Regions from separate parts of the Halalkalibacter lacteus genome, predicted to be linked through region 2. Evidence: a T-box and tRNA genes for the amino acid it is inferred to sense, from the RefSeq annotation. Region 2 holds a T-box; the other holds one or more tRNA genes.
The links. The T-box of region 2 lies ahead of argS (arginine--tRNA ligase). A T-box ahead of a tRNA ligase gene usually reads a tRNA of that ligase, here a tRNA-Arg.
Positions count from the first base shown of each region.

Region 1: it encodes a tRNA-Arg, which carries the amino acid that the T-box ahead of argS (arginine--tRNA ligase) is inferred to sense. The anticodon was not compared.

Region 1 covers NZ_JAWRVL010000017.1:19,112-32,051, forward strand. The annotation lists gene bcd (branched-chain amino acid dehydrogenase) at 1-1,011, shown strand, start outside; gene lpdA (dihydrolipoyl dehydrogenase) at 1,281-2,702, shown strand; gene SAZ04_RS13390 (thiamine pyrophosphate-dependent dehydrogenase E1 component subunit alpha) at 2,727-3,722, shown strand; gene SAZ04_RS13395 (alpha-ketoacid dehydrogenase subunit beta) at 3,740-4,723, shown strand; gene SAZ04_RS13400 (dihydrolipoamide acetyltransferase family protein) at 4,743-6,041, shown strand; gene SAZ04_RS13405 (hypothetical protein) at 6,282-6,752, shown strand; gene SAZ04_RS13410 (metal ABC transporter solute-binding protein, Zn/Mn family) at 7,039-8,124, shown strand; gene SAZ04_RS13415 (spore coat associated protein CotJA) at 8,354-8,578, shown strand; gene SAZ04_RS13420 (spore coat protein CotJB) at 8,584-8,850, shown strand; gene SAZ04_RS13425 (manganese catalase family protein) at 8,877-9,446, shown strand; gene SAZ04_RS13430 (BrxA/BrxB family bacilliredoxin) at 9,789-10,217, shown strand; gene SAZ04_RS13435 (hypothetical protein) at 10,372-10,737, shown strand; tRNA gene SAZ04_RS13440 (tRNA-Arg) at 10,817-10,891, shown strand; gene SAZ04_RS13445 (malate synthase G) at 11,135-12,940, opposite strand, start outside.
Region 2 covers NZ_JAWRVL010000042.1:14,436-24,592, reverse strand. The annotation lists gene SAZ04_RS19830 (ParA family protein) at 205-984, shown strand; gene SAZ04_RS19825 (ribbon-helix-helix domain-containing protein) at 974-1,444, shown strand; gene SAZ04_RS19820 (restriction endonuclease) at 1,584-1,838, opposite strand; gene SAZ04_RS19815 (helix-turn-helix domain-containing protein) at 2,553-2,777, opposite strand; gene SAZ04_RS19810 (hypothetical protein) at 2,991-3,389, shown strand; gene SAZ04_RS19805 (hypothetical protein) at 3,472-3,867, shown strand; gene SAZ04_RS19800 (hypothetical protein) at 3,854-4,426, shown strand; gene SAZ04_RS19795 (hypothetical protein) at 4,896-5,069, opposite strand; partial or broken gene SAZ04_RS19790 (Tn3 family transposase) at 5,287-5,559, shown strand; gene argS (arginine--tRNA ligase) at 6,131-7,819, opposite strand; T-box leader at 7,868-8,074, opposite strand; gene SAZ04_RS19780 (hypothetical protein) at 8,795-9,199, opposite strand; gene SAZ04_RS19775 (hypothetical protein) at 9,394-9,765, opposite strand.

The DNA.
Region 1 (12,940 bases), on a different contig from region 2:
GCCATTCATGATACGACGCTTGGTCCGGCTCTTGGTGGAACCAGAATGTGGATGTATGACACAGAGGAAGATGCATTTGAGGATGCATTACGGTTAGCAAAAGGAATGACGTATAAAAACGCTGCGGCTGGATTGAACCTTGGTGGAGGAAAAACCGTTATTATTGGTGATCCACGTAAAGATAAAAATGAGGAAATGTTTCGCGCCTTTGGCAGGTACATTCAAGGCTTAAACGGGCGTTATATTACAGCAGAAGATGTCGGAACGACTGTTCAAGATATGGATACGATTTATGAAGAAACTGATTATGTAACAGGAATTTCGCCTGCTTTTGGATCATCTGGAAATCCATCTCCCATAACAGCTTATGGAGTTTACGTTGGTATGAAAGCTGCTGCAAAAGAAGCTTTTGGTACCGATGATTTAGCTGGAAAGACGATTGCCGTTCAAGGAGTGGGCAATGTTGCTTATAACTTATGTAAACATCTTCATCAAGAAGGAGCGTCTTTAATCGTTACAGATATCAATAAGGAATCTGTCCAACGTGCGGTTGCGGACTTTAATGCAAAGGCTGTAGACGTAAATGATATTTATGGAGTGGAATGTGATATATTTGCACCATGTGCTTTGGGTGCGATCATAAATGATAAAACGATTCCGCAGTTCAAAGCAAAAGTGATTGCGGGTGCTGCAAACAACCAATTAAAAGAAGAACGCCACGGTAGCTTAATTCACGAAATAGGTATTGTCTATGCACCTGATTATGTTATTAATGCAGGAGGCGTTATTAACGTTGCCGACGAATTAAATGGATACAATAGTGAACGTGCGTTAAAGAAAGTAGAAGGGATTTATCAAAACATTGAAAAAGTGATAGATATATCGAAGCGAGACCAAATCCCGACATTTAAAGCGGCAGATCGTATGGCAGAAGAACGAATTGAACGCATGAGACGATCAAGACGTCAATTCTTACAAAACGGACAACACATCCTATCTCGCCGCCGCTAGAGAGTTTGTATAAAAAGGTCGGTTTTTACCTTTTTATACAAACTCGAAGGACAAAAAATGACCGGAAAACAAAGAGCAAAGAACGGAAATAGTGACGGGAAGATCGGAAAAACTTTGCAGCGGTTTCGAGGGTCTAAGCTGTCTATTACTGGTTTTCTCCTATACGATATTAGTGAGAGAAGGCAGTGCCAAAATTCATAAAGTAAGTTGTACAAATAAAAGTCGTTTATTACCACCACTTACATAAGGAGCAAGGAGGGATCGATTGTATGGCTGAAGAATACGATCTTGTTATTTTAGGAGCAGGTACAGGAGGCTATGTTGCAGCGATACGTGCTGCGCAACATGGATTAAAAGTAGCTGTTGTCGAAAAAGAAAAACTTGGGGGAACATGTTTACACAAAGGGTGCATACCTAGTAAAGCACTGCTTCGGAGTGCTGAAGTGTTGGCGACTGCGAAACGATCGGATGAGTTTGGTGTGAGTACAAGTGATGTTAAACTTGATTTCGCGAAAGTTCAAAAAAGAAAAGAGTCTATTGTCGAGCAATTGTATCGTGGTGTTCAACATTTAATGAAAAAGGGAAAAATTGATGTTTTTGAAGGGAAAGGCCGAATACTCGGTCCATCGATTTTTTCACCGACACCTGGAACGATATCCATTGAGCGGTCGGATGGTCAAGAAAACACGATGCTTATTCCGAAAAATGTTATCATCGCAACAGGCTCTTCTTCTCGGGGATTGCCAGGCCTAGAAGCTGATGGAAAGTACATATTATATTCAGATCATGCCCTTGACTTAGAAGTATTACCATCCTCTATCATCATTGTAGGTGGAGGGGTTATCGGAGTGGAATGGGCGTCTATGCTGAATGATTTTGGTGTAGACGTCACGGTCATTGAATACAGTGAGCAGATTCTCCCAACAGAAGATGCTGATATAGCAAAAGAAGCTGCAAGAATTTTAAGGAATAAAGGCATCAAAATCGTGACAAGTGCGAAAGTGTTACCAGAAACGTTGGCGAAAGATCAAGGCGTTACGATTTGTGCTGAGCTAAACGGTCAAGAAGAAACGTATCAAGCGGATCAATTATTGCTTTCGGTTGGTCGTAGTCCAAATGTATCTGATATTGGCCTTGATAATACGGATATTCAAGTCGACAATGGTGCGATTACCGTGAATGAATACAATCAAACGAAAGAATCGAACATCTACGCGATTGGTGACGTCATTGGTGGGTTACAGCTTGCCCATGTTGCATCTCATGAAGGCATTGTGGCCGTTGATCATCTAACTGGTAAGAAATCAGCCCCAATTAATTACGATACAGTTGCAAAGTGTATTTATAGCTCACCAGAAATCGCAAGCGTGGGTCTAACAGAAAAGCAAGCAATTGAACAAGGTTTCAGTGTGAAAGTGGGAACCTTTCCGTTTAAGGCGATTGGGAAAGCTCTTGTTTATGGGCAATCGGATGGGTTTGTCAAAATCATTGCGAATAAAGACAATGATGATGTATTAGGTGTTCATATGATTGGACCTCATGTGACTGATCTTATTTCTGAAGCGGCATTAGCCAAAGTTGTTGATGCAGCGCATTTTGAAATAGCTGAAATGATCCATCCGCATCCTACATTATCTGAGGTTATTGGCGAGGCAGCCTTAGCTATAGATGGTCTTGCAATCCATTCTTAAATAGTTCTTGAAGGAGGAAGAAAGATGACTGAAAATCGACACCATGCATTAGGCCTATCTGACGAAACAGTACTTGAAATGTATAAAACGATGTTACTTGCAAGAAGAATAGATGAGCGCATGTGGCTTTTGAATCGAGCAGGGAAAATTCCGTTCGTTATTTCGTGTCAAGGTCAGGAGGCGGCTCAAGTTGGAGCTGCGTTTGCACTTGATAGAAACAAGGATTATATATTGCCTTACTACCGGGATATGGGAGTCGTTTTAACGTTTGGAATGACTGCTCAAGACTTAATGTTATCAGGGTTTGCGAAGGCCGAGGATCCAAACTCAGGAGGGCGGCAAATGCCTGGTCATTTTGGACAAAAGAAAAATAGGATTGTAACGGGTTCTTCTCCTGTTACGACTCAAGTTCCTCATGCGGTTGGAATTGCTCTTGGTGGTAAAATGCAAGGAAAGGACATTGTCACGTTTACTACGTTTGGTGAAGGGTCTTCCAATCAAGGAGATTTTCATGAGGGTGCTAACTTTGCAGGGGTTCATAAGCTACCTGTTATTTTCATGTGCGAAAATAACAAATATGCGATTTCAGTTCCGATTGAAAAACAGCTTGCTTGTGAAAAAGTATCAGATCGTGCGATAGGATATGGAATGCCTGGGGTTACTGTTGATGGCAATGATCCTCTTGCTGTCTATGAAGCAGTGAAAACAGCAGTGGATCGAGCACGAAAAGGAGAAGGCCCTTCGTTAATAGAAACCGTATCTTACCGGTTAACACCACACTCCAGTGATGACGATGATCGTGCTTATCGTTCACGTGAAGAGGTGGAGGAAGCGAAAAAACTAGATGCTATTTTTACATTTGCTGATTACTTAAAAGAAATAGGTATCTTAACAGATGAGATTTCTGCAGAATTGGAAAAAGAGATGGCAACGATTATTGATGAAGCGACTGACTATGCAGAACAAGCACCATATGCAGACCCTGAAAGTGCAATGAAGTACGTTTATAAAGAGGAATAGAGAGGAGGAGAAGTACGATGGCTGTCATTTCATATATTGAAGCTGTAACGCAAGCGTTAAAAGAGGAAATGGAACGAGATGAGAACGTGTTTGTTCTTGGAGAAGATGTCGGGGCTCGTGGTGGTGTATTCCGAGCAACAAATGGGCTTTATGAACAATTTGGTGAAGAGCGGGTCATTGATACACCACTTGCTGAATCGGCCATTGCTGGTGTCGGGATCGGTGCTGCTATGTACGGAATGAAACCAGTTGCTGAGATGCAATTCGCTGATTTTATTATGCCAGCTATTAATCAAATTATTTCTGAAGCAGCTAAAATCCGCTATCGCTCTAATAATGATTGGAGTTGCCCAATTACGATTCGCGCTCCATACGGGGGAGGAGTGCATGGTGCGCTTTATCACTCTCAATCAGTTGAAGCGATCTTTGCGAATGTACCGGGATTGAAAATTGTGATGCCTTCAACTCCTTATGATGTAAAAGGCTTATTGAAAGCAGCGATTCGCGATCCAGATCCTGTTTTGTTTTTTGAACATAAACGTGCGTATCGCCTCATTAAAGGAGAAGTACCTGAAGAGGACTACACACTTCCAATTGGAAAAGCCGATGTCAAACGAGTTGGGAAAGATATAACAGTTATAACATATGGTTTATCTGTTCACTTTGCTTTGCAAGCAGCAGAAAGGCTTGAAAAAGATGGAATTAGTGCACATATTCTTGACTTACGCACGGTGTATCCACTTGATAAAGAAGCGATTATCGAAGCCGCTACAAAAACAGGGAAAGTCCTTCTTGTCACAGAGGCTAACAAAGAAGGAAGCATAATGAGTGAGGTAGCAGCGATCATCGCTGAATATTGCTTATTTGATTTAGATGCTCCTATTCAGCGCTTAGCAGGTCCTGATATACCAGCAATGCCGTATGCACCAACGATGGAAAAATATTTTATGATCAATCCTGAAAAAGTCGAAAAAGCAATGCGTGAGCTAGCTGAATTTTAAGCGATAGGAGGGATACCGATTGGCGACAGAAATGAAGATGCCCCAACTTGGAGAGAGTGTGACAGAGGGAACCATTAGCAAATGGCTTGTCGGGCCAGGTCAATTTGTCAATAAGTACGACCCGATTGCCGAAGTAATGACTGATAAAGTAAATGCAGAAGTTCCATCGTCCTACACAGGAACGATTAAAGAGCTTCTCGTTCAAGAAGATGAAACCGTAGAAGTGGGAGTCGTGATTTGTACGATAGAAGTAGAAGGCGGGTCAAGTGATTCGAGCGACCATAAAGACATTCAACAACTAGATACCAAGACTAGTTCAACACCTGAACAGGAGGCGGATCAAACGCAGAAGCGTCGTTACTCACCAGCTGTTTTGCGCATGGCGCAAGAGCATGACATTGATCTCGAACAAGTAACTGGTTCCGGAAAGGGCGGCCGGATCACACGAAAAGACTTGCAACGTCTACTTGATAGTGGAAAACGACCAGTTGCTACTACACCATCAGAGCCGACTAACGGAAAACAAAAGCAAGAGAAGCAAACTACGGCACAGCCTATTGCTAAACCTTTAGATGATATGCCGAAAATGGATATTTCGGTAGCTCAAGGTGATATTGAAATACCTGTTTCGGGAGTAAGAAAAGCTATTGCTGCCAATATGGTCAAAAGCAAAAACGAGGTACCTCATGCTTGGACGATGGTTGAAGTTGATGTTACAAACCTAGTGCAATACCGTAATCAAATAAAGCAAAGCTTTAAAGAAAAAGAAGGATTCAACCTAACCTACCTTCCATTTTTCATTAAAGCAACGGTAGAAGCATTAAAAGAGTTCCCGCAACTAAATTCAATGTGGGCAGGGGAAAAAATCATTCAAAAGAAAGATGTTAATATCTCTCTTGCTGTAGCAACAGAAGATGCGTTATATGTTCCCGTTATTAAAAACGCTGATGAAAAGACCATTAAGGGAATTGGGCGTGAAGTTCAAGAGTTAGCCGGAAAAGTCCGTTCAGGAAAACTAAGCGGAGCAGACATGCAAGGTGGTACGTTTACCGTTAATAATACTGGCTCTTTCGGTTCGGTTCTTTCTGCACCAATTATTAATCATCCACAAGCTGCTATTCTTTCGATTGAATCGATTGTCAAGCGTCCTGTCGTCATTGAAAGTGATGCTGGTGATATGATTGCAATTCGCAGCATGGTCAATCTATGCTTATCGCTTGATCATCGCGTTCTAGACGGTCTTGTTTGTGGACGTTTCCTTGCACGGGTAAAGGAAATACTGGAAAATATGACTGCTGAAACGACGTCTATTTATTAAGAAATATAACTTGCAAAAGCTGTTCGACACTACGTCAACAGCTTTTTGTTTTATCTTAAAATGTAGGGAGAGTTAGTTGGTGAAAATAGCCTTATATCAGAGGTACTAACTGATGAAAAATTGCAGCTCTTTAATATATGGCAATCATTTTGACAAAGGCTAGGTTTTTCTAAATATTTTACATGAATTGGTTCATGTTGGTTACGTTAATACTAACAGAAAGGAAAGGGTGACCAATTCATGAAACGTTTTCACCAGTTGTTTCTTCTCGCACAGATTCTCTTAGTGGCTTCGATCGTTGTTACGTCATTGGCGCCTGTTCAAGCAGAAGTGTCGGGTGAAGAGGGCAATCAAGAGTGCTGTCAGCATGAGAAAGAAGTAGCGAAAGAATTAAAAGTTCATCTCGATTTTTACTATGAATTACTAGCTGAAAAATTTGCACCAAATGAATTAGAAAAATGGAAAGAAATAAGGTCTGAACGTGATTTACTTCAGAAGAAATTAAAAGAAGCAAAACAAAGAGGCGAACTTGAGAATGGAGAAGCTATAGATAAAGCTTGGCTTGATCGCCATAGCGAATTGCATGATTCATTTAATGTAGCTGTCAAAAAGCGTGATGAAGTGCAATTAGGCCAGCTCATCCCACAGATATTTGACCATTACGAAAGGTTAAACAATGTATATAAAGAACGCTTAAACCTAAATAATTGATCAGAAAGTAACTTAGCTAGATCTGTCTCCTAAAGTACTAATTCTACTAACTTGTTATGACTAGTAAAGTAAGGAGGCTGGTCTATTACACAAGTTGCATTTTTTTGAACATATTGTCTTTAACGTTATGGGTAATGCTCGCTAGAAGGCAGTACTTATAGAAAAGAGTTTTTGGACGTTCTGAAGAAAACAAGGGACCTTTGTCTATTTATTGTTTACAAATCGTAAGGCTTACGATATAATTCATAACTGTGATAAAGCGTAATCGTTACGAAAGGGGATTGTTATGAAAAGGTTATCAAGTATGTTTGCTTTTATCCTTATCTTTTCTTCATTTCTAGCAGCATGTGGTGGTGCAGAGCAAACAGAAGAAGAACAACCAGGACAGGGAGAGCCTACTGAAGAAGTTGAGGCATTGGAGTTATATACAACGATTTTTCCACTTGAAGATTTTGCAAATAAAATTGGTGGGGATTTAGTGAATGTAATCAATCTCGTACCAGTTGGTGCAGATGCTCATACATTTGAACCAACTGCCCGCGAAATGATTAGTGTGGCAGAAGGCGATGCATTTATTTATAACGGAGCTGGACTTGAAGGGTTTGTTGATGCTCTTATTGAGACACTTGAGGACGAAGGCGTTGCCATTGTAAAAGCATCAGAAGGAATTGAATTCATCGGCTACGATGATGAACATAGCCATGAGCACGAGGAAGAGAATGAGCATGATGACCATGCACACGAGGAAGAACATGATCATGAGCATGAGCATGAAGAACAAGGACATGAAGAACAAGGACATGAAGAAGATGATGACCACAAGCATGAACAAGATGATCATCACGATCATGATGAGGATCCACATGTGTGGTTAGATCCAATACATTCCATAACTCTTGCAGAAAACATTAAGGATATATTAATTGATTTGATGCCAGAACAAGAAGAGTTTTTTACCGCTAATTTTGAAGAACTAAAAACAGAATTAGAAACAATTGATTCAGAGTTTCAAGCGATGGTGGACGGGGCTGAGAAGGATACATTCCTTGTTTCACATGCAGGGTATGGTTATTGGGAAGAAAGATACGGATTACACCAAATTGCTATTGCAGGTATTTCCCCTACACATGAACCATCTCAACGCCAATTACAAGAAATCATTCAATTGGCAAATGAAAATGAATTAGAATATGTACTGTTTGAACAAAACATTCCAACGAAAGTAGCAGACATCGTGAAAGATGAAGTAGGTGCAGAAGCGCTATACCTTCATAATCTTGAAGCACTTGTTGCAGAAGATGTCGGAAATGGTGAAGATTATTTTAGCTTAATGAGAAGAAATATTGAAGCTTTACAAACGGCTCTTCAGTAAGAACGAGGGGTCCCAAAAAAGATCATACTGCAAATAAGTTGTAGCCCATCGTGAATTAGTATGTATTTCATTCATGGTGGACTTTTCTAGACACTTGCTCAGTGCATTGAGGAAGGATCAAAAGGTAGACTCTTACCTTTTGATCCTTCTTTTTGATGTCTTCTGAATCAGCACTATGCTGCATATAGTTAGTTATGTGAGTAGCGATTAAGACGTGGAGGTGCGCAGCATGAATGAACATACCCAAAGAAAGTATTTTTACCCATACGCAAGTCCATTTGATCCTTGTCCTCCTATAAAGGTTAAATCCTATGAAACCCCACCTAATCTGTACCTCGGGTATCAACCCTATGGATTGCCGCAGTTTCAACCGCGTGAAGCTTTATTCTGTGGAACATTGTGGCCTGCTTTGTATTCCCCATATGAAAACCCGTATAAGTCCGGAAGGGAGTGATGGTAATGAGTCAGAAACAACTTCCGAAAGAGTTTTATCCATTGATGGAGCAACTTCAGGCAGTTGATTTTGTATTGGTTGAATTAACCCTTTATCTAGATACACATCCAAATGATACAAATGCTATTCAACAATTTAATGAAACAGCTCAATATCGTCACCAATTAAGACAACAAGTTGAGCAATATTACGGTCCGTTGCAGCAGTATGGGAACAGTTATAGTGGATATCCATGGAATTGGAATGAGTCACCGTGGCCTTGGCAATTGTAAGTGAGAGAGTGGGGGGATTGATTAATATGTGGATTTATGAAAAAAAACTTCAATATCCAGTGAAAGTAAGTACGTGTAATCCGACGCTAGCTAAATACTTGATAGAACAATACGGTGGTGCGGACGGAGAGCTTGCAGCTGCTCTGCGCTATTTAAATCAACGCTATACGATACCTGATAAAGTGATTGGTTTGTTAACCGATATCGGAACGGAGGAGTTTGCCCATTTAGAAATGATTGCAACGATGATCTATAAATTAACGAAAGATGCGACACCTGATATGTTAAAAGAGGCTGGCCTCGGAGATCACTACGTTAACCATGGGGAAGCTCTGTTTTACCAAAATGCTAGTGGTGTGCCATGGACAGCTTCGTATATTCAAGCGAAAAGTGATCCAATTGCTGATTTATATGAAGATATTGCAGCTGAGGAGAAAGCGAGAGCAACGTATCAATGGATCATTAATATGTCCGATGATCCTGATTTGAATGATGGGTTAAAATTCTTACGAGAGCGAGAGGTTGTGCATTCCCAACGCTTTAGAGAAGCGGTCGAAATGTTGAAGGAGGATAGGGACACGAAGAAAACTTTTTAGTTACGAATAAAGAAAAAATGACCAGACCCCAACGATTGATATCCTTCTAACTTGAACTAGTAGGACGAATCTTGGAGTCAGTCACTATTTTTTTATAATGTACAAGCTTTTTGCTGCAAATAGAGGATGTACAAGAGGGGAGTTGCACGTTGCGCGCTTTCTAGGAGAACCCCACTCCTAGAAAGTTTAAAGTACGGCATCGGCTCCATTCATCGCTTAGAGTTAGTTCAAAAAAGGTCAAAGACCTGACCTTTTTGAACTAACTTTTCAACGCATATTAATTGGATTTCTTAAGGAAACAGGGTACAATAAAAAGAAGAATGCCTGAGAGGTGGAGAGATAATGCAATTTAATTTTTATATGAATGACGTTGTGAACATTGCACGACAAGAAATGGTTGAGGCAGGTTATGAGCAATTACAAACTTCTGAAGAAGTCGATGAAGTATTGAAAAAAGAAGGAACAACCCTTGTGATGATCAACTCTGTATGTGGATGTGCTGGAGGAATCGCTCGTCCAGCAGCTGCGTACATGAAAAATTACGAAACAAAACCAGACCGCTTCGTTACTGTTTTTGCAGGTCAAGATAAGGAAGCTACGGCAAGAGCGAGAGAGTACTTCACAGGTTATGCTCCATCGTCACCTTCATTTGCTCTTTTAAAAGACGGCGAAATTAAAACAATGGTTGAACGTTTTGAAATTGAAGGGCACGAACCGATTCAAGTTGTACAAAAGCTTGAGAAAGCATTTGATGATTACTGCAAAGAATAGGTGATTAAGTTCATGGGAAAAGCTTGAAGGTAAAAACCTTTGATCTTTTCCCTTTTCATGTTGCAGGTAAGCTCAGGAACAATAATTGATTATCTAGACGTGAAAGGTATATATGGTATAATAAACTATAAGTTAAATAAGGAGTGTGCAACAAATGCAAGCTTTGTATGAGCAAATTCAAGTGTATTTAAATATGGAAGAGGAAATTCCTTTTAAGGAATTTGGCGACTATTATCGTAAAGTTCTTGCTGAATTAGGTGAAGTTCAAGACTCATTAGATGAAGAAATGGTTTGGAAAAGCCTATTTATTGTTGAGAATGTAATGTCTAATGCAGAAGGACGTGCTAATTCTGCAAAGGGCTCTGAATCGAAGAAATATGCAAAAATGGCACAACGTCTTCAGTTATGGGCGAAGAACCTCGCTTCACGTTTAGGCGAAGCTGGCTATACGGAAGAGGATATTAGCGAACGCTTTAACCAAATGCTTGAAGAAGGTACACCTGCTACTGAAGCGAAATAGTAAGCAACTGTAAGAGAGAAAGGTGGTTGACATCTGTTCTCTCTTACGTTACATTAGAATATGTCGCTTTGTTATTTGTGCGCCTATGGTGAAAGGGATATCATTCAAGATTCCGGTTCTTGCGTTGTAGGTTCGAGTCCTACTAGGCGCGCCATTAAATAACTTATCTCAGACTACTCTTTTACTTGTTCTAATTTTCTTACCTGAAGAGACTGGCATGACCTATAAGAGACCATCTTTTTGATAGAGATGATTATTTATTTGGTTGAACTATCTTGTTTTTTTATATCATATACGTCTCACAACAATCATAGATCTATTAATTGCAAACTTAACAATCCCCCTTACTATAGAGATTCTGTAGTTGAGGGGGATTGTTTATTAGTTCAATAGATCGTTAGTTGGTTTGTGTTTGAATCATAGCTTTTGCTTCTTTGCGACGTCGATGTAAGATTGGTTCTGTGTAACCACTTGGCTGTTCCTTGCCTTTAAAAACTAGTTCCATAGCAGCTTGGAATGCAACTGAATGATCATAGTCAGTTGCCATTGGGCGATAGCTAGGGTCCGAAACATTTTGCTCATCAACAACTTTTGCCATCCGTTTTAAAGTTTCAAGCACCTGCTCGTTCGTACATACACCATGATGCAGCCAATTTGCCATATGCTGACTGGAAATACGAAGAGTAGCTCGGTCTTCCATTAAAGCTACGTTATTAATATCAGGTACTTTTGAGCAACCGATCCCTTGATCAATCCAGCGAACGACATACCCAAGAATTCCTTGAGCGTTGTTGTCTAATTCTTGCTGAATGTGTTCAGAGCTCCATTCAGGATTTTCGGCAATTGGAAATTGCAAAATAGAATCTGTTAAATCATTCGAGCTTTTCATTAACTCGTTTTGGACAGTCGGTAGATCAATCTCATGATAATGCAATGCATGCAATACAGCAGCAGTGGGAGAAGGAACCCAAGCCGTGTTTGCACCTGCTTTTAAATGATCACTCTTTTGCTGTAACATATCAGCCATCAAATCTGGCATAGCCCACATTCCTTTACCAATTTGAGCACGTCCCTTGAAGCCAGCAGCTAAACCTACGTTTACATTAGATGTTTCATAAGCATGTAGCCATGTTGACAATTTTATTTCATTTTTTCGAACCATAGGACCTACTTCCATAGACGTATGTATTTCATCACCAGTTCTGTCTAAGAAGCCCGTATTAATGAAGACAACTCTTTCTTTTACTTGACTAATACACGCTCTCAAGTTCAAGCTAGTACGTCGTTCCTCATCCATCACACCAATTTTAAGCGTGTTTCGGTCTAAACCTAGCATATCTTCAACGCGCGTAAAGAGTAGATTCACAAATGCCACCTCTTTTGAACCATGCATTTTCGGTTTAACAATATAGACAGATCCTTTTTCTGAATTTTTCATTTGGCCCCGGCCAAGTAATTCTTGCTTAGCTAGTAAGCTAGTCACGACACAATCTAAAATGCCCTCAGGAATTTCTTCTCGAGTTTGGTCGAGTACAGCGTCAGTTGTCATTAAATGTCCAACATTTCGAACGAACATAAGGGAGCGTCCTTTTAATTTAAATACTTCACTAGCAGGTGACATGTATTCACGATCTTCATTCAGCTTTCGTGTAATAGCCTTCGTACCTTTTATGAAAGTAGTCGTTAAGTTGCCTTTCATTAACCCTAACCAATTACGATACACTTCAATTTTATCATTAGCATCTACAGCGGCTACGGAATCCTCACAATCCATGATCGTTGTAAGGGCGGCTTCCATAAAGACGTCTTTTACTCCGGCTAGATCCGTTTGCCCAATTGGATGGCTAGAATCAATTTGAATTTCAAAATGTAAGCCATTATTTTTAAATAAGATGGCAGATGGAGCATCAGCTGGCCCTTGAAACCCGACTAACTTTGAAGTATCTTCTAGGCTAGTAGTTTCTCCTGTAGAAAGGGAAACGGTGAGCTGCCCATCATGTATTGTATAATTCTCAACCTCTTTATGTGAGCCCTTTTCTAGGCGGATCGTTTGATCTAGAAACTCCTTTGCATATTCAATAACTTTCTGTCCGCGTACCTCATTGTATGTTGCTCCCCGATGGGCTCCGCCTTCTTCACTAATCGCATCCGTTCCGTACAGAGCGTCATATAAACTGCCCCAACGCGCATTGGCCGCATTAAT
Region 2 (10,157 bases):
CTCCTAGAAATCTATTAATATATATATTTTAAAAATAATGTCCACAGTAAATTAATAGTGATGTCATCACATGCATTAACATATATGTCATCATATATGTTAATGTTAATCATTAAATTGTCATTAGTGTTTATTTATGTGTATAACACAATAATAAATTTATAGGTAACGTATTTGTATATATTATTATTGAAAGAGGTGTTAATGTTGACTGCAAAAATAATTACATTTGGGATTAGTAAGGGCGGCTGTTCTAAGTCTACCAGTAGTGGGATCACTTCTTATCTATTAAGCAAAGAGGAGAAAGTTTTAGCCATTGATATGGATGGACAAGGGAATTTAACCAACTTCCTAACCGGTGAGTATGACATATGTAACGTCTTTGAGGAAAAAACCATTTTAGAGGCCATCCTGAATGAAGATGCTCGTTCTTGTATCATCAAAATCAAAGAGAACCTGGACATGATCCCTTCCAATGATTTCCTGGCCACTTTACCAAGAAGAATGTTTGAACAGGGCCTAAAACTAGATGCGCTACAGAAAACACTCGAACCCGTTATGGAAGATTATGATTGGATTATTATCGATACACCACCGTCTCTATCAGAACAAACCGTAATGCCCTTAAGTACATACTCAGAAGCTGGCAGTTATGCCGTGATTATGTTTGATGGGTCGATGTTTGCTTATTATGCTATTCCGAAGTTCTTAGAAATCATTGAAGGGGCTAAAGAGCGGTATAACCCGACATTACAAACAGCTGGTATTTTGTTTTCCCTAATTGATGCTAGAGCTAAAGAAAACGATGTAATGCAAGAGGCCGTCGATGAAGATTATCCTAACCTGAAGTTCAATTCGATAATCAGAAGAAAGGCTGCCACCAGACGTTTAGCTATTTCGGGTTTTGATGGAAACTCTGAATTAAAAAATGCATTAGAATATTACATTCCATTTGTAAAGGAGCTGAAAGAACGTGTCCGATAAAAACAACCTTAAAGATAAGATCAAAAAACCGAATGCTACTCAGGCATTTTTTAATGCATATGACACAGATGATAATGAAGGTAACACTAATAACAAAGATGATAATAAAAAAGTAATTGAAAACAATAATAAAATAAATGATAACACTGATAACATAACTAAAAATAACAAAGATGGCATCAATGACATAGAAGATAAAACATATGTCAATAATGATAATGTTGATGTTGATGTTGATGTTGATGATGAAGATGATAGTTACCTTCGGAATCTTGCTTCAGGGAAAAAAGCTTCGAAGAAAAAACTGAAGAAAGTTTTTACCTCTTTCTATATGGATCCTGACTTGGCTTCTGAAGTCGACAAAATCGCTGCAAGAGGAGAAAAAGGGGATAAGTCTAAACTAATTAATATGGCAATTAGAAAGCTACTAGAAGGTTATGGAGTAATCGAGAAAAAATAAAGTCTAAAAAGAATTAGGTGGAAGATTCTAATTTAGAAAAATGACTTTTTTGTCCTCTTTTTTTCTTGAGAACGAGTCAACTTTGATTCCTTCTTAAAAGAGCTCCAAAACAATCTAAATAACGGGATTTCAGAACTTGTTACAACTGTTCCTGTAATGTTTCTTCAGCATGTTTGCTCCACTGATCAGTTGTAGAAATCATCATCCCACTTGAATACATGGATTTCCCGAGTTCACTAAAAAACGAGTCAATATCACGCTTTTGAAGGGTATGATCCTCTGAATAGAATTTACATTGGATAGCACAATAATAACCAAATCCAAAGGGATAAAATGGTGCAACTGTTTTGCAGATGAGCAGAAGAACGAGTCCAGGAGTAAGGTCGTCACACAAACATAAAGCCTCATTTATCGACATTCGTCAATAAATGAGGCTTACGTAGTTTCCACTATATCCATTCTTCCCAGACTCCTTTCCATTAACTCATCCAATAACCGTGTTGCCACGATTATTCTCATCCGATAGAAATCGTCTGAGACTGGCATTGAGCAGGTAATACTGATTATTCATCAGCTACCTTATCCCTTCTGCCTAACCTGTCCGGTAATTCCTTCCATCTTTCATCTTAAACCCTTTGGGTTTGACGTTGGTTAAATAGCCTTCTTATATAGAAGTTATTTAATCCAGATCGTCCTGACGATGATTTGAAATCATTACCATAAAGATCTTGGATATAGTATCAATCTCCAAGATACTGTAGTTCCTGAATGCACTCTCACTACTAATGGATCCTTGTGAGAGTTAACCTTTTCAAGAACTTTTATCTTGAGTTGATACTTGTACTATACACCATAATCTCATTATTAAAAATATTCAAATAATTCATTTTAGATTGAAATATCCTTGTTTTCCTCCTGAAATCGACCAATTTCTCTCTTTCTCTTAGTTTTTTACTTTTTCAATCAAGTGAGAAACTTCAAGTGAAAATTATCCCAATTGTGCTTTGCTATATTTAGCATGTTTATCAAGATCCATCCCTTAACGTCATTTGATTGGCAGTACCCCATTCAGTAACCCAAGAATATATAAACAAAACAATAATTTAGTTTACATATCCCAGAAATCGCTCATCTTTGCATTAGGGTCGTGCTTACGAACCGCATTTAATATCTTCTTCATTACACTTTGACTAGGAACGTATTCAGTGTCATTACACGCCTTAGAAATAGTTTTATGACTTACTTTGGAAACCTTCTCTAAATCTTTTTGTTCTAAAGATCGTTTATCTAACCACTTTCCCAATTTCGATCTTTTCTTATTTAATCCCCACATAAAGCTATTCCCTCCTGTTTTTTTAACCAGTAATGTCCAATAACGAAAAAAATATACACCTAATCTAAAAAAAGTTACACATATGGGACAAGCGGTATCTAATACCATTTATCAAAGACGTGAGAAAGCGTCTCGCTATTAGAATAGGAAGGGGGAAACCTGTTCTATTAACGTGAGTCAAGACACGTCAAAAAGACGTCAGGAGGGGTTTATATGTATAGACCTACGGTGAGATATGAGGATGTGTACAAAGAGTATGTGGAGAATGTTTTTCATGCTACCCATCTAGATCGTAGTCAAATTATAAGAGCAGCGTTATTTATTGCTGGGCACACAAAACAGTTTTCTAGAATAGTAGATCCTTATTTAAAAAGAGGCATGTCTTTACCATCTCCGTTGTGGAAAGAAGAGGATGAAGAGTTGTGGCTTAACCAAAAGACTATTGAACCAGTGGAAGTTCGGCAAGTAGTTAAAAGTAGTCGTAATGAATCTACCAGACATGTACAAAGAAGAGCGCAAGAGCAATCTACTGCTAGTCCAAAAGTGTTTAGTCCTGGTATGGGCGATGTGTCGATCCAAGTTGGGAGACGTCAGTATCCCCCACGTACTTGAAATCATACCAAGCGGACTAACAGACGGGGGGACCAGGGCTATTTGAACAAAATAGAAAAAATGAAGTGAAGGAGAGAAGGGGATGGCGTACCTAAATCCGATGCTTAATGAACAAAGACGTCCACGGAAAACTAAAATTGATCGTAAACAACGCTCTGATAAAAAGGTTGATATTCGTGTTCCCATTTCTGATGATGATCGTGAGTTTGTTTTGTGGAGTGCTAGGACTAAACGACAATCGATGACTCAATTTTGTACCGAAATTCTTCGAACACAAATTAAAAATAACAAAGAATTTCATGAGCATCCTTACATTAAATCTGAATTCATTGTTCATGTGAAAGCCGACGAGGAATTATATAGACATATCGTTAGCTTCTCAATCGAGTGGAGCTGCAGTATTAGAGAGGCAACTCATCGACTTTTAACCGATTCTATATTTTTCATTAGGGGAGGCATTCACTTTGAAGGCATTTAGTGAACGTAATCTAATCGGTCAAGAGTTAAAGTCGTCTCGTTTTATGGCGAGGATCTTCATTTCTATGAACACTGAATTAAGATTAATGCTGCCACGTGATATATATTTTAGAGCCCAGGTGTTATGTGATGATGTGTATGAGTTAACAGAGGAACGATTTAAATTAGGGCACCTTGTGGAGATGCTATGGAGTGACTTTATTGATTATGTAAGGCGAAAACAAGATATAAAAGCAACTTACAAGCTTCTTCTTGAGTATGACCAAGGAACACCTAACGTTCGATTAAACAAATATGATGAAAAAAATATAGAGGAAGTGCCTCTTTATCCAGTAAGGAAAAAACCTGTTGATGATGAGATAGAAACGTTCTTTTGTCGGATGAAAAGAAAGGAAGCGTTACGAGGAGAGGTTATGCTTTCAGATATAGCGCAGGTATTCCCTAATCACCCTTTTACACTTGAACGAGTACTGGAGATACTATTGATTGATTTTATTGTTAAGTACAGCAAGGGCGAATCTCAAGAAATAGTATATAAATTGTTACGTGATCGGGAGTGAAAATATTTCGTATAATTTCTTAACAGCAAGGGGGGCGGTGGGCTAGCATTCACCTTCCCTATTAATTTCACTCGGTACTATTTCCTCATTCATTTACCCTTTCAATTTACTTTATTCTTTAATCTATTGTTTTACCATTCTATCTTCCGACTGATCCGGAAAATTATCATAAAATTGATTCAATAAATAAGTCAGGTATGAATTCAGTTCAAATCGATCACCATTAACAAAATCAGACAAGTTTAATTTACTTTCTCTAGACATAATTTTACCCCCTTTATTTAAATTCTTTATTTTCATGATTACCAAACTATTACTCTATCCCCTTACAAGTAAGGTTTTGGTTGCCTTGATAGCAACCTTTTAGCCTTTAAGGCTAGTATTTTATCTTTTGGTCTTTTCCCCTTATTTTTGGGTTTGATTTCCCCCAAAAAAATCATGATATTTATTATCCGCTTAGCCGTTTTTTTTAAAGAATATTCGTTAGCCCCCACATGATAATTGCCGCAATCGGAATTAGAACCCATACGTTTTGCCCGAAAGTACTTGGCCTGTTAACTTTTGATTCCAAGTTATCAAGCTTTTTACTCAGTTCATCCAGCTTTTTTTCAAGCTCATATTGCTCTGTTTTTTCTTCAGTCATGGTCATCAGCCTTTCATTAGTTCTTTATCTTATCTGTATTGTCTGGTGAGGAAAAATAGACTTAGGATTAGATATTTTACTTGCAGGTAAGAAAACACGCTCTAAAAAAGTATACAGAGGGTTTTACTTTGATGATGATATATTAACCATCATTGATCGTGTTCCTAAAAACTATAAATCTGAATTAGTCAATGAATAATTAAGAAAAATATTCAAACAAGCATACCGAGAAGGTCAAGAAGATCAACTGGGTGGATTGGGGTTAGTCGTAAATGCAATTGTGGTCTGGAATACTCGTTATACGGAATCCGCACTTCAAGTTCTTCGCAATCGTGGTCACGTACTGGATGATGATGATATTGCCAGGCTTTCTCCACTTGGACATGAACATATTAACATAGTGGGGCGTTATTCATTTATACTTCCTGAAGAAATCAGAGATGGTCGATTACGCACCTTAACATACGAAGAAGATAACATAACGGAATAAAACTGAAAAGGAATCCTATCTCTTTTTACATGATAGGATTCCTAATGTCCGCTAGCATTTTATCAAGACCTAAATCGTAAAAAGTCTTAAAAAATAGAGGGTGATACATATTAGTCATGTATAATATGTATCACCCTTTTAATTCTTGTTCAACAAACGCGCCCGATTGCTGAAGATCACTAAGCTCCTATTAGCTGGTTTAGTGAAAAATCATTTATAAGAATTAGAATTAGAGCTTCGATTTCTATTTCTGTTGGCTCTAAATTCTATTGAATAATAGAACACCGCAATCACAAACAAGGTAGTTGAAAGAAACAGAACAATTCCGTTCCATTCACCACTAAAAATAGTGATATTCACAAGAGTAATCGTGTGCATTAAAGCTACAACAATGAACAAAATAGAATAAGTTTTCAAGGGAAATACACCTCCAATTACTATGCTAGTAATCATATAAACGTTATTCCACTCTTCTGCCACGTTAATTAAAATAGGAGCTGCTGTTGGACAACTCCCCTTATTTTATTCCAGGCCTATATCCAGTTCTATATTTTATTAATGACAAAAAGAGTTACATTTTATCTGGTGTTTTTATTCCCAGTAATCTCAGTCCTTCTTTTAAAACAATCGTAACTGCCTTTACTAATGCAAGTCTACTCTCTAAAAGGTTATCATCAGCTAGAACTTTGACATGGGCATAATATTTGTTGAACTCCTGAGATACATCTATAAGATATTTTGCAATTTGTGAAGGTTCATGCTGAGAAAAGCTCTTTTCAATGACAACAGGAAACTCCATGAGTCGTTTTAGAACAGACCAGCTATGACTATCTGTTAGTCCATCAACATTCAAACTTTTTTCGTTATACTTTGCTTTTTCTAAAATCGAACAAGCTCTTGCATGAGTGTATTGTACATAAGGTCCTGTCGTTCCCTCGAATCTCAACATGTCATTGAGTGAAAACTCGACATTATTTTGTCGTTCATTTTTTAAGTCATGAAAGATAATTGCGCCCACACCAACCATTTTAGCTACTTCCTCTTTGTTTTCTAGATCAGGATTTTTAGTCTCAATGCTTTGTTTTGCTAAAGCGATCGCTTCTGTAATTACCTCTTCTAAAAGCACCACTTTTCCCTTTCGAGTAGACATCTTTTTGCCATCTTTCAAAATGAAGCCAAATGGAATATGCTTCAACCCTTTAGCCCATAAATAACCCATCTTTTCTAAGACAAGAAAGACTTGTTTAAAATGTAAGCTTTGCTCGTGTCCGACTACATAAATTGCTTGCTCGAAGTTGTAATTCTCATATCTGTAAACAGCAGCAGTCAAATCTCGAGTGGCATACAACGTCGCTCCGTCCGATTTCTTGATCAAACATGGTGGTAGGTTTTCCTCCGTTAAATCAACGACTTCTGCCCCTTCGGATTCAGTAAGGAGTTGTAAAATTGTTAGCTTCTCAATTGTACGGTCCATCTTGTCATTATAAAAAGCCTCCCCTTGGTAAGAATCAAAGGTAACATCCAGTAATTCATATATTTTAAAGAACTCTTTAAGTGATTCATCTCTAAACCATTTCCAAAGAGCTTGAGCCTCTTCATTACCTTCTTCTAATTTTAAAAACCATGATCTAGCTTCGTCTTCTAGAGAAGGATTTGACTCAGCTTCAGTATGAAATTTTACATAAAGTGACAATAATTCTTCAATTGGATTTTCTTTTACATTACTCTCATTGCCCCACTTTTTATACGCGACGATTAGTTTTCCGAATTGAGTTCCCCAATCTCCTAGATGATTAATTTTTTTAACAGTGTAACCACACTTCTCTGCAATGGTTGAAATAGCATTGCCGATTACTGTTGAACGTAAATGTCCCATTGAGAAAGGTTTAGCAATGTTGGGAGAGGAAAAATCAATCACAATGTTTTTACCTTCCCCCATCTGAACAAAACCATAATTTTTGCCTTCCTTTAAAATTGTTTCTAGAATTTCTTTACTAACAGTTTGCTTATTTAGAAAACTGTTTACGTAAGGCCCATTTGCCACAACTGTTTCGAAAAGGGGATGTTGGATTTTATTCGCTAATTCCAATGCGATCGCCTGTGGAGACTTCTTTAAGATTTTAGCAAGAGAGAAACAAGGAAAAGCCAAGTCACCTTGCTCTTCAAACTTAGGCTTCTCAATTAACTGTTCAACTTCACTTTGAGAGAATGAAGGTAAATGCAATGCAATTTCTTCGGCATAAATCCTTTTTAATTTCAACTAAAACACCTTCCTTTGCTTTATAAAAATAAAAAAATCCCGCCTCCTATTAGAGACGAGATTACCCGCGGTACCACTCTTTTTGTTCATCATGAACCTTCTTACTATACTTGTAACGGTTTTAACCGGCTAAACCCTACTGTTTTCAGGCTGCTTCTCAGAAGTGCGCTTCATTATGATATGACTATTAGGCTTCCACCACCCCTAACTCGCTTTAGACATTGTCATAACTACTCTCTTCATCACAGAATTTTTTATATTTTTCATATCATAAACAATTCTTCTTGAAAAATCAACTTCTTTTACAATCCCAAATTACTCCTTCTTCTTCTTGAAGTAATCTGCCAAATAATTGAAGAAGCTTGTTCAACAATCTGGCCCTTTTCATGAAGAAAGACGCTTTCCTTATTTCAGAAAAGCGCCCGATTGTTGAAGATCATTGTAAAGTCTTATTGAAGAAAAGCACCCGTTAATTGAATAGCGGAAATAACGGATAAAACAACCAAGCATCCTCTACATAAAAAACCATTAGGAATCCAATTAAAATACCTAAACAAAGAAAAATAATGCTGTGTGTTTTGTTTTTTATCCAACCAAAAGAATATCCAATAGCCAAAGTTAATGGTATAAAGGTTAAACCAACTGTCATTTGTCCTATCGAAAACCCTGCTATAAAGCTGAAAATATAAATTGCAATGGCAGAAATCCAGTAAAATTGATACTTACCTCTAATAGCGAGAAAAGTCGACACTATCGCTATAATCAAAGCAGAAAATGCAATTAAAGAAAAAATGATTTTCTCCCCCCTTCATTACGGTGATTTTACCATAACCCTCCATATTCCTTGTTAAATAATCCTGCCCTTTAATTCAATAAGAAAAAAGAGCTGCCGATCCATATCGATCTTCAACTCTTGCCCCTTTAGTTTAAGAGAAAATTTTCACAAATGAACGGGTCAAAATTCCCCTTGAAATTTTAATATTGTTTCTTCAAATCGTTATATATCTCAATTGCTTGTTCATATAAATCATTGTTTGGCTCGATTTGATAATTTTCTTCAACATTATCATGTAGATGAAAAATCCCCTTATCATCTAAAACTAACATGCCTGAAATTTGGTCATTAAAGACAAATGTTATTGTTACTGCCTTGTCATAATTGATTTGTTGGTTGGTTTGTCCAATATATTCAATTTGATTGTATGCATCTACAAGTGACTGAACAGTTTCCTGCTCCACTTTATTATATCCACTGTACAAACTCTGTCCTAAGCCAATATCAAAATAATCCGCTTTAATTTTCTCTATATTATTAAGACTACAACCGTTTACAATTAAAAAAGCGATTACTAAGATAGAAACAAAAAATGATTTTCTCACAATCCCAATCCCCTAAGATTATATTGTTCTTTCGTTCAAGCACCCGTTACTTTAATAAGATACAAATTTACTATTCATATATTACTAAATCAACTTCATCACCTTCATAAGATAATACAACGAAATCTCCTCGTTCAAACGGGGTTTCTGTAAATGCAACCCAAAAAGAAATGGTATCATTTACCCTTATATATTTAGCTTCCTGTCCATGGAACTAACACATCTTTTACATCTGGATTATTACTTGTGAAGTAAGAAAAAGAAAAGGGGATATCTGGATTATTCGATGCTGAAAAGCCACCCTTTTTTATATCTGAACCTCCAGAGCCATCTACCCAGTCTATGCTTCTACCTGATAACTTAAATGCTTGGTATCTTAACATTTCATGGTCAGTATAGAAAACATAGACGTAATTACCTTTAACCTCGTAATGAATAATTGATTCTGAAGAAGCATTCTGAATTTGTTGTTCGATACGTTCTTCAAAACTAATTTGTTTATCGGAACAACCCATCAAAAAAAATAACATTATGCTTAAAAAAACACTTACTTTGACACAATTCATTTTTACCTCCCAATTAATTCGTCTTGTTCCACTATTCTGCCTCTATAGCATAATAAGAGCTGCCGCATTCGACAACTCCTTATTGTGTTAATGCTCCCGTTACTTCAATAAGAAAAGGCAATTCCCATTGAAAAATAAGTGTCCGTCAAATTTAACATGTCCCGAAAGAAGTCTCCCTCTTCAATCGTGTGAAGGGCGAAGCCCAACGATAAGGGGGAGATGAATTTCGGTTGGGCGGTAGCTCAAAATTTAGTATTATCATAAAATATAGCTATGATGTTCTTTGATAACTGGATATATGAGGTTGCATGGAGAAATAAAAATGTGAAAACCAAGCTGATCCTTCCATGCGTAAAATATCCAAGGTACGAAAGAACTCCGATTCTTCGGAC